DNA from 2 places in the Rhizobium sp. P43 genome. Region 1 is predicted to be linked to the other one. Evidence: riboswitches for the same ligand, from Rfam matches in the RefSeq annotation. Region 1 holds a riboswitch; the other holds the start of a gene.
What was found. A riboswitch is a leader RNA that binds a small molecule or an ion and turns the genes downstream of it on or off. The one in region 1 is predicted to bind FMN.
Positions count from the first base shown of each region.

Region 1 (7,550 bases):
TCTGCTTATTGGCGTCATCGTCGTGGACCATGATCATGGTCTCATAGCCAAGTTCCTTGGCCTTGGCTGCCGCACCGTCGGCCTCCGCCTTGAAGAACGGATTGTCGTGGCTCGGCGTAATGATCGCGATGGTACCGGCCGCCATGGCGAAGCCCGGCACAAGGCCGGACAGGGTCAATGCGCAAACGGATACAAACAAACGGCGTGAAATTTTCATGAGAACCTCCCTCTTTCCCAGCCACCTCCTCGTGACCTGACGCATTTTTTATCGAATGTTTTCGAATTGTGTCAATCTATTTTTGTTTCGTTGTCAAATTTCGCGTTCTCCGACGCTTGAGACGCCACATCAAAACCAATAACGCAGTGAAACTACTGCGATGCAGCAATTTGATGAAGATGAATTGAAAACCTCTTGTCGTGAAGTTGAAATTGTGGAAGATATCGAAATCAAACAAAAACAAACGAAAGACATTCGTGCAAATCACAGATGCCGTGAACGCATCTGAGCCCCGGGCGAACTGACCTGCGGACGGACGGATGGATTTCCCAAACTGGAGGACGCATTCCATGACGACCCAACGCTTCGGCGCCGGAATTTGGCATTTCGCAACCTATGTCGATCGCTACGCAACCGACGGCTACGGCACACCGCGCAGCGTCATCGACGCGATCGACCTTGCCGGCCAGGTGCGTGACCTCTCAGTCGTGGACATCAATTACCCGTTCTTTGGCGGGGACTTCACCAACGTCGAGATCAAGGCGGCCCTCGACCGCAACAAGCTGGGGGTCATCGGCATTACGCCTGAAATCTACACCCGCGAGTTTTCAAAGGGCTCCTTCACCAATCCGGACGCCGGTGTTCGCCGACGTACGCATGAACTGGTTACGGAGGCCTGCGATCAGGTTCGCTACTTCGGCGCCGACTATGTGAAGCTCTGGCCCGGCCAGGACGGCTGGGACTATCCGTTCCAGGTCGATTACGGCACCCTCTGGAAACACTCGCTCGACGGCGTCGGCCAGCTTGCCAGCGAAAATCCTGACCTGAAATTCGTCATCGAATACAAGCCGCGCGAACCGCGCGTCCGCATGAGCTTCGGTTCGGTGGCCCGCACGCTGCTCGGCATCGAGAAGATTGGCCTGCCGAATATCGGCATTCTCCTGGATTTCGGCCATGCGATCATGGGCGGCGAATCCGCCGCCGACAGCGCGCAGCTCGCCATCGACTATGGCCGGCTCTTCGGCATGGACGTCAACGACAACTACCGCAGCTGGGATGATGATCTGGTCGCTGGCAGCCTGCATCCGATCGAACTCTTCGAGTTCTTCTATGTTCTCCGGAAGAACAAGTGGGAGGGCGTCTGGCAGCTCGACCAATTCCCCTTCCGCGAGGACAGCGTCGCGACTGCCAACCACGCCATAGACTTCCTGAAAGCCGCAGACAAGGGCCTTGATAGCCTTGATCTCGACGCTCTCAAAGAGGCCCAGAGCCGACACGACGCCATCTCAGCCTTGCGGATAGCCCAGAAGGCTCTGTTCGGCGCCATGTGAGCGCCGGATGCAGTAAGTGTCGCCTCAGACGGAAAGGCTTGTTGAATGCTGAAGAACGATACCGTTCAGACCATCCGGGAGAAAGCGCTCTGGATGCGCCGTCGCGCCTTCCAGATGGTCCATGACGCCCAACTCGGGCATCCCGGCGGGGACTTCTCCGCCATAGACATCATTGCCACGCTTTATTTCGGCGTCATGCAATACGACGCGGCGAATCCGACTCTCGAAAGCCGTGACCGGTTCATCATGTCGAAGGGCCACGCAACGGGCGCACTCTATACCGCACTCTGCGCCGCCGGCTACTATCCTGAGGCTTGGCTCAACACCTACATGCAGCCGAATTCGAAGCTCAATGGCCACCCGAACAGGAACTATCTGCCGGGTGTGGAAACCAACACTGGTCCGCTTGGACATGGCATGCCGGTCGCGCTCGGGATCGCCATCGCTGCCCAGATTTCGGGACAGACCCATCGCACCTTCGTTCTGACAGGCGACGGCGAGTTGCAGGAAGGCTCAAACTGGGAGGCGGCAATGACGGCCGGCCATCGCAAGCTCGAGAACCTGACCCTGATTGTCGATCGCAACCGTCTTCAGCAGGGCATGGGCACCGAGGAGACAAACGGTCTCGATCCGCTCGATGAAAAGTTCAAAGCCTTCGGCTGGGAAGCCCTTATGGTCGACGGGCATGATGTCGGCGCTCTCTTCGACGTCCTGGCTGCTCCACGCATCGGCAAAGGCCGCCCGCTTTGCGTGATCGCAAACACGGTCAAGGGCAAGGGTGTCTCCTTCATGGAAAACAAGGCATCGTGGCACCATGGCGTGCCGAATGCTCAGCAGTATGAAATCGCTTTGGAGGAACTGGTCTGATGGCTGCTCCCGCCACGAAACAGGACGGCTTCCACGATTGCCGTGACGCCTGGGCTCGCACCCTTGAGGAACTCGCAGGCAGCAACGAACGGATCGTCGCTGTCGTCAACGACTCCGTCGGCTCGTCGAAGCTTGGCGGTTTCCAGAAGGCTTTCCCTGACCGCCTCGTCAATGTCGGCATCGCCGAGCAGAACATGGTCGGCGTCGGCGCCGGCCTCGCCAATGGCGGCAAGATCCCCTTCGTCTCTGCCGCCTCGTGTTTCCTAACGGCCCGCGCGCTTGAGCAGATCAAGGCAGACATCGCCTATGCCCGCTTCAACGTCAAACTCGTCGGGCAGTCATCTGGTATAGCCTATGGCGAACTTGGCCCGACACACCACTCGATCGAGGATTTTGCCTGGCTACGCCCCTTGGACGCAATCACCGTCGTCGTCCCTTCTGATCCATGGGAAACCGCAGAGGCGGTGAGATGGGCAGCAGCCTATGACGGTCCTGTCTATCTGCGCCTGAGCCGCATGCCGGTACCTGACCTTGACATCCGGAACCGTGTTTTCCGTCCCGGCAAGGCAGAACTCGTCCGCGACGGCAGTGACATAACCCTGATCGGGTGTGGCACAACCGTGCACCTGGCCCGACAGGCAGCAGAAAAGCTACGGTACGAAGGCGTCTCAGCGCGTGTGCTCAACATGGCGACGCTCAACCCTCTGGACGAAGAGGCGCTGGCTGCGGCCGCGAATGAAACCGGCGCAATTGTAACAGTGGAAGAAGCCAATATTCGAGGAGGTCTCGGAGGGGCGGTTGCCGAATATACCGCCGGACATCACCCGGTTCCTGTCGAGCGGGTCGGCTTTCCCGGCTTCGTCGTCACGGGCTCCGTCGATTTCCTCTTTGAGCATTACGGCATCACTCCCAATGGGATTGCTGCGGCGGCCCGCCGGGCGCTGGCACGCAAGCGGTGAGTTTAATGGCACCATCCATGCCGCTCATTCTTGCCATCGACCAGGGGACGACCAACACCAAGGCCGTGCTTGTCGATGCCGCAGGCAATGTCCTTGCCAAGGCGTCGGCACCCCTGACATCGACCTATCCGCGTCCTGGCTGGGCCGAACAATCGGCCGATGCCATCTGGGAAAGCGTCCGGTCCGTGATCGCCGAGATCGTTTTGGGCAACCACGGTCCCATTGCAGGCATTGCCATCAGCAACCAGAGAGAGACTTTGGTGGTCTGGGATGCAGAGACCGGGGAACCGCTGGCTCCTGCAATTCTCTGGCAGTGCCGCCGGACGGCGGCAGACTGCCAGGCACTGATCGATGCAGGACATGATGCCTCCGTCGCCGACATCACCGGACTGTCGATCAATGCCCTATTCCCTGCCTCGAAGCTCGGCTGGGTCATGGAAAATGTCGCATCGGCACGAGATCTCGCCGAGCGCGGACGTTTGCGGGCCGGCACGGTAGACAGCTGGCTCCTCTTCAAGATGACAGGCGGCCAGGTCTTCGCAACCGATCATTCCAATGCCTCGCGCACCATGCTCTTCGACACCGCGAAGCTGGAGTGGAGCCCGGAACTCTGCAAGCTTTTCAAGGTGCCGGTATCGGCACTCCCGCAAGCCCTGCCCTCGAACAGCCGTTTCGGCGAAACGGTGGCAGGGACAACTGCGCTGCCTGCCGGTACGCCTGTCCAAGCCATGATGGGCGACAGCCACGCGGCTCTCTACGGCCACGGCGTGCGCGCGCCGGGCCTGGTCAAAGCCACCTACGGCACGGGCTCGTCACTGATGACACTAACCGACGGGCGCGTCTTGTCCGGGCATCGTCTCTCCAGCACGATTGCCTGGTCCGATGAACGCGGTGTCGCCTATGCTCTTGAGGGCAACATCACCGTGTCGGCCCAGGCGATCGCCTTTGCTGCGACCTTGCTTGGGCTCTCCGGCCCTGCAGCATTGTCCGATCTGGCGCAGACGGTTTCCGATAGTGGCAAGGTGGTTTTTGTCCCTGCCCTGGCCGGTCTTGGTGCGCCGCATTGGACCGATGATGCAACGGGAACGATTTCCGGCATGACCCATGCCACGACACCGGCTCATATTGCCCGCGCGACGATGGAAGCTGTCGCACTTCAAATCGCCGACGTCTTCGAAGCCATGCAGCAGGATGTCGGGCTGGCACTGTCCGGCCTGATGGCAGACGGCGGCGCCTCGACGAATGACGTGCTGATGCAATTGCAGGCCGACATTCTCGATCGGCCCGTGCTGCGCGGTGATCAGCCGGAGGTCGGCGCCCTCGGCGCGGCGGCCATGGCATTTCTCGCACTTGGTGTCACGACGCCCGAACCCTCCCACGCTCGCCGCTTCACGCCCGGAACCATGCCGGAGGCGGCGCGCGTCGACCTCCTCATGCGTTGGCGCGCCGCGATCGCCCGGGTGAAATCACCGGTTTCGATCACCGCGTGAACGTGGCCGAAAGAAGCACTCGTTCGGCCACGGCAAAGCGTCAGGCGGCAACCGCAGCGCCGTCTTTCTGCCTTGCGATATGGAGGGCAAGGTCCGCGATCGTGATCAGCGGCAGTTGATGCTTGAGGCAGAATTCGCGAAGTTGCGGCAGACGCGCCATGGTGCCATCGTCATTCGCCACCTCGCAGATGACGCCTGAAGCCTGAAGGCCGGCAAGCCTTGCCAGATCCACTGCCGCTTCCGTGTGCCCCGGACGACCGAGCACGCCCTCGGGATGGGCGCGGAGCGGGAAGATATGACCGGGGCGGGCGAAGTCATCAGGCTTCGAATGCTCGTCCAGCAGCGCGCGAACCGTCGCGGCGCGGTCGGCTGCCGATATCCCGGTCGTTGTACCAGGAATGTAATCGACAGAGACCGTGAAGGCGGTCTTCAGATATTCCGTGTTGCGCGGCACCATCAGAGGGATGTCCAGCGCATCCAGCCGTTTGCCTTCCATCGCAACGCAGATCAGCCCACGCGCATGCTTCATCATGAAGGCAACGGCCTCCGGCGTAATCTTTTCCGAAGCGATGATGATATCGCCCTCGTTCTCGCGATCCTCGTCATCCACAACGACGATCATGCCGCCCGCTGTTAGCGCTGCGACTGCATCTTCAATTTTCGAGACTGTCATTTCCATGCCTTTCAAGGGTAACCCGCTTTCGCGGTAAAACACGACCTTGCGGTCGCAATTTTCCCTTGGGCGAACAAAGGCACGCCCCGCCCTTACGAGCGGGTCTGCATACCTTGCTCTCTTCCATCCGGACTATACCGTCGGCTCCGGCATCGCACCGGATCTGCTAACTCCTGCCTAAACAAGAGCGCTCGCGGGCTCCCGGCAAAGCCGGATACCGCCGGTGGGGAGTTTCACCCCGCCCTGAGAACAACAACAATGTAGATAAGCGGCGCCCCCGCGCCAAGCAAAATTCAACATGTTTTATCCCTGCTTGGCGAGATTCCATCACTCACACCGACCGCATTCGCGAAATTGCCATAACGCAACCGAAGGTCCGGCTGCATGGTCTCCGATCACGGCGCACGATGAACCCTGCAGAGTAGGTGACCGGTAGGAGCCCGCAGACTGACGGCATCTTTCACGAAGGGCTCCCTTCATCAGTGACGAGTGGAGCAGATGGAATATCGATCGACACGTTCATTAAACGTGTTTATTAAACGCGTGAAGTTTAACTTGTGTGAGGAAGCCGCATGCCCAGGCCCGCATTGACTGAAGAAGAAATCCTTAGCTTTCGCAGGACGATCCTGAGCGCCGCCGCCAAGATTGTTGGGCGTGAGGGTCTCGGTCAGTTGTCGATGCGCGGACTGGCGGATGCTCTCGGCGTGACCGCCGGAGCGCTCTATCGCTACTATCCGAGCAAGCAGGACCTGATCATCGATTTCTGCCGTGATGCGATCACCGATCTTAGGCACCGTTTCGACGAAATTGATCGAAAGGCGGAAGATCACTTGTCCGCCATTCGGTCCATGATGAAAGCCTATGCCCATTTCGGCCTTGAAGACCGCGACCGCTTCCGCATGCTTTTCCTCGAAAACGATCAGGGTCTGACCTCCCCGCTGATGGAAGACGAGGGAACGATGCTGCCCTATCGACAACTCGCCGAGCAGGTGGCCAGGGCTGCAGAAGCAGGCAAGATCGTGACCACCGACAGCGAGCGGTCCACGCAGATTATCTGGGCCGGCGTGCATGGCATCGTGACCCTCGCCTCCACCTTCAACGATTTCGACTTTGGAAATGTCGATCAGCTCGTCGCCGAGATGATCGAACTGTTCATCAGCGGGCTTCGCCCGCAAGGAGCCGCACAATGAAAACCAGCATTCTGAAATACGTCGCTCTAGCGGGTGTCCTCGGACTGCTCGTTGGATGCAGCGAAGCCGAGCCGGAAGCCAAGGCACCCCGTCCGATCAAGTCGGTCATCGCCGAGATCCGCTCGATCGGCGAGACCGTCAGCCAGACCGGCGAGATCCGCCCGCGCTACGAGACCCCGTTGAGCTTCCGTCTCGACGGCCAGCTCACCTTCCGGGTGGAGAATGGCATCGAGGTCAAGGCCGGCGAGCTCCTCGCCAGCCTCGACAAGGTACCTGCTCAGAACAACGTTCTAACAGCACGCGCCGAACTGGCTACCACCCAATCGGCCCTGGAATTCGCCCGGCTGACCGCCGAGCGCAACCGGGAGCTTTTCTCGAAGAACGCCATATCACGGGCGCAGCTGCAGGAGGCCGAAGCCAACCTTCAGACAGCGCAAGCGCGTTTTGCAGGCGCCACGACGGCTTTGTCGACGGCCGAGGAGACGCTGACCTACACTGAGATCAAGGCGCCGCGCGACGGCATAGTCTCAGCCGTCGGCGCCAATGTCGGCCAGGTGGTGCAGGCCGGCCAGCAGGTGGTCACCGTCATATCAAACCAGGATCGCGACGCGGTCTTCGACATTCCGGAGCGACTGCTCAATGCCGGCGCCGAGGCGCCGCAAGTCACGGTCAGCCTGATCTCCAACCCGGCGACGACCGCGACAGGTACCGTGCGCGAGGTGACGCCATCAGCCGATCCAATCACCCGAACCTTCCGGGTCAAGGTATCGCTTGACGAGCAGGGAAAGCGCATGCCCTTCGGCGCCGCCGTGCTCGGCACCAT
Region 1 covers NZ_CM161539.1:4,174,944-4,182,493, reverse strand. The annotation lists gene AC1PUL_RS20710 (substrate-binding domain-containing protein) at 1-217, opposite strand, end outside; gene AC1PUL_RS20705 (hypothetical protein) at 378-506, shown strand; gene AC1PUL_RS20700 (sugar phosphate isomerase/epimerase family protein) at 568-1,548, shown strand; gene AC1PUL_RS20695 (transketolase) at 1,594-2,415, shown strand; gene AC1PUL_RS20690 (transketolase family protein) at 2,415-3,374, shown strand; gene AC1PUL_RS20685 (FGGY family carbohydrate kinase) at 3,380-4,864, shown strand; gene ribB (3,4-dihydroxy-2-butanone-4-phosphate synthase) at 4,905-5,537, opposite strand; FMN riboswitch at 5,649-5,792, opposite strand; gene AC1PUL_RS20675 (TetR/AcrR family transcriptional regulator) at 6,110-6,727, shown strand; gene AC1PUL_RS20670 (efflux RND transporter periplasmic adaptor subunit) at 6,724-7,550, shown strand, end outside.

Region 2 (7,550 bases), 2.2 Mb from region 1:
GCGAGAAGGGCATGCGCTTTGCGACGCCGAACTCGCGGATCATGGTTCACCAGCCCTCCGGCGGCTTCCAGGGTCAGGCTTCCGACATCGAGCGCCATGCTCGTGACATCATTAAGATGAAGCGTCGCCTCAACGAGGTCTATGTGAAGCATACGGGCCGCACCTATGAAGAAGTCGAATCGACGCTGGATCGCGACCATTTCATGGAATTGAGCGAAGCCAAGGACTGGGGTCTTATCGACCGTATCCTGACCTCGCGCGCCGAAATCGAAGGTGCAGCACCTTCGACATGATGCAATGTCCCCGCCCGGGGATGTTTGCCAGACATGGCAGACGTGATCCGAAGCGGGGTTTCATCTCGGCGCAAAAGCGCTAATAGTTAGATTAAGGCTATGTTGAAGCTTTGTGACATAGTCTGCCGAGACTGGGAGTTTTCGTTGCCGCCGCTCCGACATGGGTCGGGACGGCTAGTAGCTCCGGATCGGAAGAGGTTTCCACCAAAGGCGGCGGTGGTAACCGGACAGTGTGAGTGACCGCCCTGCCGTGACTGCGGTGGCGCGGCGTGCTGGAAGGATAAAGACATGAGCAAAGTCAGCGGAAGCAACGGCGGTGACTCCAAGAATACCCTTTATTGTTCCTTCTGCGGCAAGAGCCAGCACGAGGTCCGCAAACTGATTGCCGGACCGACGGTGTTCATCTGCGATGAATGCGTCGAACTCTGCATGGACATCATCCGCGAAGAGAACAAATCTTCGATGGTCAAGTCTCGCGACGGCGTTCCCACGCCGCAGGACATCATCAAGATCCTCGACGAATACGTCATCGGCCAGAAGCAGGCGAAGAAGATCCTGTCGGTGGCCGTGCACAACCATTACAAGCGTCTGTCGCATGCCTCGAAGGGCGGCGACGTGGAGCTGGCGAAGTCGAACATCATGCTTGTCGGTCCGACCGGCTGCGGCAAGACCTATCTTGCCCAGACGCTGGCCCGCATCATCGACGTGCCCTTCACCATGGCCGACGCCACGACGCTCACCGAAGCCGGTTATGTCGGTGAAGACGTTGAAAACATCATCCTGAAGCTGCTCCAGGCTGCCGACTACAATGTCGAGCGCGCCCAGCGCGGCATCGTCTACATCGACGAAGTCGACAAGATCTCCCGCAAGTCGGACAATCCGTCGATCACCCGCGACGTGTCGGGCGAGGGCGTCCAGCAGGCACTGCTGAAGATCATGGAAGGCACGGTGGCATCGGTCCCGCCGCAGGGCGGCCGCAAGCATCCGCAGCAGGAATTCCTGCAGGTCGATACGACGAACATCCTGTTCATCTGCGGTGGGGCTTTTGCCGGCCTCGACAAGATCATCTCTGCCCGTGGCGAGAAGACGTCGATCGGCTTCGGTGCAACCGTGAAGGCAGAAGACGATCGCCGCGTCGGCGAAGTCCTGCGCGAGCTGGAGCCGGAAGATCTGGTGAAGTTCGGCCTCATCCCGGAATTCATCGGTCGTCTGCCGGTTCTGGCAACGCTTGAGGACCTCGATGAGGATGCCCTCATCCAGATCCTGTCGGAGCCGAAGAACGCGCTCGTCAAGCAGTACCAGCGCCTGTTCGAGATGGAAGACGTCGAACTGACCTTCCACGAGGACGCATTGCGCGAGATCGCCCGTAAGGCGATCACCCGCAAGACCGGTGCCCGCGGCCTGCGCTCGATCATGGAAAAGATCCTGCTCGACACGATGTTCGAGCTGCCGGAACTGGAAGGCGTTCGCGAAGTCGTCATCTCCGACGATGTCGTCAACGGCAATTCCCGCCCGCTGTACATCTATGCCGACCGTCAGGAAGAGAAGGCCAACGCTTCGGCCTGATCAAGGGCGCAGGACTGACCGATTTCGAACCCGCCCCTGTGGCGGGTTCTTTCGTTTCGCATCTGTGAGTATCGACGGAAGAAGACATTTTTGCTGTCAACTGCTGTTGTCAGGGCTGTCGATTGGGCTAGAAATAGAGGCAGTGAAAGCGCCTCGTGTTCTGCGTCGCTTCGACCGCGTATCCCGTGTCCCCGATCCCCATGCGAATGACGAGCGCCAACCGGGCGACGAAGTGACGCGCATGGTTCGCATCAGGTCCGGTGGCTACTGGTAAAAGCGGTAAGCTTTGTCATGCTGGTGTCACAGATTCGGCGCCCCACAGGGCGGCAGGCTTGAATTGACGACTTCGCTACTCCACTTGTTGGAGGAGCAAGAAATATGCCTGACGCCTCTTTTGGGTCGGCATGGAGTCCCGGTGACGGGACGTTGGAAAGGAAGTGAAATGACGAATTCGTCTGCAGCAAACGAGGTGAACACCTATCCGGTGCTTCCTCTGCGCGACATCGTGGTGTTCCCCCACATGATCGTCCCGCTGTTCGTCGGCCGTGAGAAGTCCATTCGCGCTCTGGAAGAGGTGATGGGCTCCGACAAGCAGATCATGCTCGCCACGCAGATCAATGCCAGTGACGACGATCCGGCACCCAATGCCATTTACGAAGTTGGCACAGTCGCAAACGTCCTGCAGCTCCTGAAGCTGCCCGACGGCACCGTGAAGGTGCTGATCGAAGGCCGCGCCCGCGCCAAGGTCGAAAGCTATACCGGCCGCGAGGACTATTACGAAGCCAAGGCCCGCATTCTTGCCGAACCGGCAGAGGACGCGGTGGAGATCGAGGCTCTGTCCCGCTCGGTGGTTTCCGAGTTCGAAAACTACGTCAAGCTGAACAAGAAGATCTCTCCCGAGGTCGTCGGCGCCGCGAGCCAGATCGAGGATTACTCGAAGCTCGCCGATACCGTTGCCTCGCATCTCTCCATCAAGATCACCGAAAAGCAGGAAATGCTGGAAACGGTGAGCGTCAAGACGCGTCTTGAAAAGGCGCTCGGCTTCATGGAAGGCGAGATCTCGGTTCTCCAGGTCGAAAAGCGCATCCGCTCGCGCGTCAAGCGCCAGATGGAGAAGACCCAGCGCGAGTATTACCTCAACGAACAGATGAAGGCGATCCAGAAGGAACTCGGCGACGGCGAAGACGGCCGTGACGAGATGGCCGAACTGGAAGAGCGCATCGCCAAGACCAAGCTTTCCAAGGAAGCCAAGGAAAAGGCCGATGCCGAGCTGAAGAAGCTGCGCCACATGAGCCCGATGTCGGCGGAAGCCACCGTCGTGCGCAACTATCTCGACTGGCTGCTGGGTCTGCCCTGGGGCAAGAAGTCGAAGGTCAAGATCGACCTGAACGCCGCTGAAAAGACCCTCGACGAGGATCATTTCGGCCTCGACAAGGTCAAGGAGCGCATCGTCGAATATCTCGCCGTCCAGGCACGTGCGACGAAGCTCAAAGGTCCGATCCTCTGCCTCGTCGGCCCTCCGGGCGTCGGCAAGACCTCGCTCGCCAAGTCGATCGCCAAGGCGACCGGCCGCGAATACGTGCGCATGGCGCTCGGTGGCGTGCGCGACGAAGCCGAAATCCGCGGTCACCGCCGCACCTATATCGGCTCGATGCCCGGCAAGATCGTGCAGTCGATGAAGAAGGCCAAGAAGTCCAACCCGCTCTTCCTGCTCGATGAAATCGACAAGATGGGCATGGACTTCCGTGGCGATCCGTCTTCGGCTCTCTTGGAGGTGCTGGATCCCGAACAGAACTCGACATTCATGGACCACTATCTCGAAGTGGAATATGACCTGTCGAACGTCATGTTCGTCACGACCGCCAACACGCTGAACATCCCGGGTCCGCTGATGGACCGCATGGAGATCATCCGGATCGCCGGCTACACCGAGGATGAGAAGCTCGAAATCGCCAAGCGGCACCTGATGCCGAAGGCGATCAAGGAACACGCCCTGCGTCCGGAGGAATTCTCCGTATCCGACAAGGCGATCCTGGCGGTCATCCAGCAGTATACCCGCGAAGCCGGTGTCCGCTCCTTCGAGCGCGAACTGATGAAGCTCGCCCGCAAGGCCGTGACCGAGATCATCAAGGGCAAGGTCAAGTCGGTTGAAGTGACCGAGAAAAACATTGCCGATTATCTCGGCGTCCCGCGCTTCCGCCATGGCGAAGCCGAGGGCGAGGATCAGGTCGGTGTCGTCACCGGTCTCGCCTGGACTGAGGTCGGCGGCGAACTGCTGACGATCGAAGGCGTCATGATGCCCGGCAAGGGCCGCATGACGGTGACCGGCAACCTGAAGGACGTGATGAAGGAATCGATTTCGGCGGCGGCATCCTATGTCCGCAGCAGAGCCGTCGATTTCGGCGTCGAGCCGCCGCGCTTCGACAAGTCCGACATCCACGTCCACGTGCCGGAAGGTGCAACGCCGAAGGATGGACCGTCCGCGGGTATCGCCATGGCAACGGCCATCGTCTCGATCATGACCGGCATCCCGGTTTCCAAGGATGTAGCGATGACGGGCGAAGTCACGCTGCGTGGCCGCGTCCTGCCGATCGGCGGCCTCAAGGAAAAGCTGCTTGCAGCACTCCGTGGCGGCATCAAGAAGGTTCTGATTCCGGAAGAGAACGCCAAGGACCTGGCGGACATTCCGGACAACGTGAAGAACAACATGGAGATCATTCCTGTGTCCCGCATGGGCGAGGTGATCCGTCATGCGCTGGTTCGCGTGCCTGAACCGATTGAATGGGACGGAACCGTCGAAACGCCGGCCATCGGCGTTGTCGAAGGGGTCGATGATTCAGGCGCTACGGTCGCTCACTGAGGCAGTTTTGCCATAAGTGAGCCACAAAGCTCCAAAACCGACAAAAAGGCTGGCATTTTTGCCAGCCTTTTTTGTGAAAACTCCCTTAAACGGCTTGTTTTCCGGGCCTTTCGGGTGCTTTTGAGTTGCGAAGGGCAGAAGCAATCGTATTCTCCGCCCGACTTGAACTTTTGAGTCGTTTCATACCAATCAGAAAGGGTGGAAACATGAACAAGAACGAACTCGTATCCGCGGTCGCCGAGAAGGCTGGCCTGACCAAGGCTGACGCGGCCTCTGCCGTCGACGCCGTTTTTGAAACGGTTCAGGCTGAACTGAAGAACGGCGGCGACGTTCGCCTCGCCGGCTTTGGCGCCTTCACCGTTGCCCGTCGCGAAGCCTCCAAGGGCCGCAACCCGTCCACCGGCGCTGAAGTCGATATCCCGGCTCGCAACGTTCCGAAGTTCACGGCCGGTAAGGGCCTGAAGGACGCTGTCAACAGCTGATCCGTCGTGACCGTCGCCACCCTTCGGTGCCGATGGTCAGCTGACACCCTGGTTAGCCCGGCCTCTGTGCCGGGCTTTCTTTTTGCCCGTCTTGCGCTGCAGCATGAGCTGTCATATTTCTGTGAAGCCGGATTGTCCGGCATTCGTTCTCAGGGCGGGGTGAAATTCCCCACCGGCGGTAAAGGAGGAAACTCCAAGCCCGCGAGCGCCTGGCCTTCCTGAAGGGGAGGGGCAGGGTCAGCAGATCCGGTGTAAATCCGGAGCCGACGGTTAAAGTCCGGATGAAAGAGAATGAGGTCAGGTGGCGCTCTCCCTCCGTGTCATGCGGATGGCCAGGGCGTTGCTGCGCAGCTCCGTGCCCGTCCGGGCGCGGTTTTCGTCGTCCTCATCTGTCCTGATTTGTGTTGGTCCTTTGGAAAAGGAAACATGACATGAATCAGAGCTCCGTTTCGGTTCTGCGTTCCCGGGCCTTTCTCGGCGCCGGTTTTATGGTGTTGGCAGGCGCTGCCTTCGCCGCGCTTAACGTCGTCACCCAGTGGCTCGCCATGACGCTCGGCTTCCCGCCGGCTTCAACGGCCTTCTGGCAATATGGCTTCGCCCTCGTTCTCTCCCTGCCGCTGCTTGTTAGGCTTGGTTTGAAGGCGATGAAGACGGCCTATCCGGTCCGCCACATCCTGCGCGTCCTGCTGGCCGCCTTCGGTGTGCAGGCCTGGGTGATGGGGCTTGCAACCGTGCCCATCTGGCAGGCGATTGCGCTTGTCATGACGTCACCCTTCTTCATCATCATCGGCGCACGTCTCTTCCTCGGCGAGACTGTCGGCCGTGACCGTTGGCTCGCCACGCTGACCGGCTTCATCGGTGCGATGATCATCCTGCAGCCCTGGTCCGACAGCTTCACGCTCGCGGCCCTGCTGCCGGTACTCTCCGCGCTGCTTTGGGGCGGTTCTTCGCTGATCATGAAGAACCTCACCCACTATGAAGCACCCGAAACCGTCACCGTCTGGCTGCTGGTGCTACTGACGCCGATCAACTTCGGCCTTGCCGCAGCCTCGGGCTTTGCGGTTCCCGAAGGTCTGGCGCTCTGGCTGCTTCTCGCTGCCGGTCTGTTGACGGCAATCGGGCAATATCTGCTGACGCTCGCCTACAACGCCGCCGATGCAGCCTATGTGCAGCCCTTTGATGACCTGAAGCTGCCGCTCAACGTCTTCGCCGGCTGGCTGGTCTTCGGTTATGCGCCGAGCGGTTACCTCTGGCTGGGCGCTCTTCTGATCCTCGGTGCTTCGCTCTTCCTGATGCTGCGCGAGGCGGGCAAGGAAGCCTCGTCGGCGTCCTGATCGGATGATTCGTGGGATCGACGTCGAACTGTCATCCGACTGTCACCGGACTGCCCCAAAAACCTCTTGTTCCATTTCTGGATACTGGAGGTTTCCCGATGACCCATGGTCTCTCCCGCGTCGCCCTGACGGCGGCGCTCTTTGCATCCGTGGCCCTGCCGGCCGCTGCCGAACAGGTCTTCAATCGCATTGCCACATTCCCCGTCGCCGCAAACCTGCCGTCTGACAAGGACAAGCTTTCCACCACCTCGGCCGAAATCGTCACCGCCTCGGAAGACGGCAATACGCTGATCTATTCCGACAGCCCGCTCGGCGGCATCGGCTTCATCGACATCACCGACGCCAAGGCTCCGAAGGCTGCCGGCGCCCTGATGATGGACGGCGAACCGACTTCGGTCGCGGTCGCCGGATCCAAGGTTCTGGTCGGCGTCAACACGTCGGAAAGCAAGGACAAGCCTTCGGGCAAGCTCGCCGTCGTCGACATCGCCTCCAAGGCAATCGACGCGACCTGCGATATCGGTGGTCAGCCTGATTCCGTTGCTGTCGCCAAGGACGGCTCTTTCGTCGCGATCGCCATCGAGAACGAGCGCGACGAAGACGTCAATGACGGCGCCCTGCCGCAGATGCCGGCGGGTGATCTCGTGATCGTGTCATTGAAGGATGGCGTTGCCGATTGCGGCACCACCAAGCGCGTTGCTTTGACCGGTCTCGCCGACGTTGCCCCTGATGATCCGGAGCCGGAATTCGTTGCGATCAACAGCCTTGGCGAAATCGCCGTCACGCTGCAGGAAAACAACCACATCGTCATCATCGACGGCAAGACCGGTGAGGTGAAGGCGCACTTCTCCGCAGGCACCGTCGACCTCACCGGCATCGATACCAAGTCGGACGGCGCTCTGAAGTTTACCGGCAACAAGGAAGGTGTCCTGCGCGAGCCTGACGCGGTGAAGTGGCTCGGTGACGATCGTCTCGTTGTCGCCAATGAAGGCGACTGGAACGGCGGCTCGCGCAGCTT
Region 2 covers NZ_CM161539.1:1,996,049-2,003,598, reverse strand. The annotation lists gene AC1PUL_RS10020 (ATP-dependent Clp protease proteolytic subunit) at 1-293, shown strand, start outside; gene clpX (ATP-dependent Clp protease ATP-binding subunit ClpX) at 582-1,859, shown strand; gene lon (endopeptidase La) at 2,302-4,719, shown strand; gene hupB (DNA-binding protein HupB) at 4,926-5,201, shown strand; FMN riboswitch at 5,343-5,498, shown strand; gene AC1PUL_RS10000 (DMT family transporter) at 5,633-6,535, shown strand; gene AC1PUL_RS09995 (esterase-like activity of phytase family protein) at 6,634-7,550, shown strand, end outside.
Region 2: linked by a shared signal. The riboswitch ahead of AC1PUL_RS10000 (DMT family transporter) and the one ahead of ribB (3,4-dihydroxy-2-butanone-4-phosphate synthase) in region 1 are both predicted to bind FMN.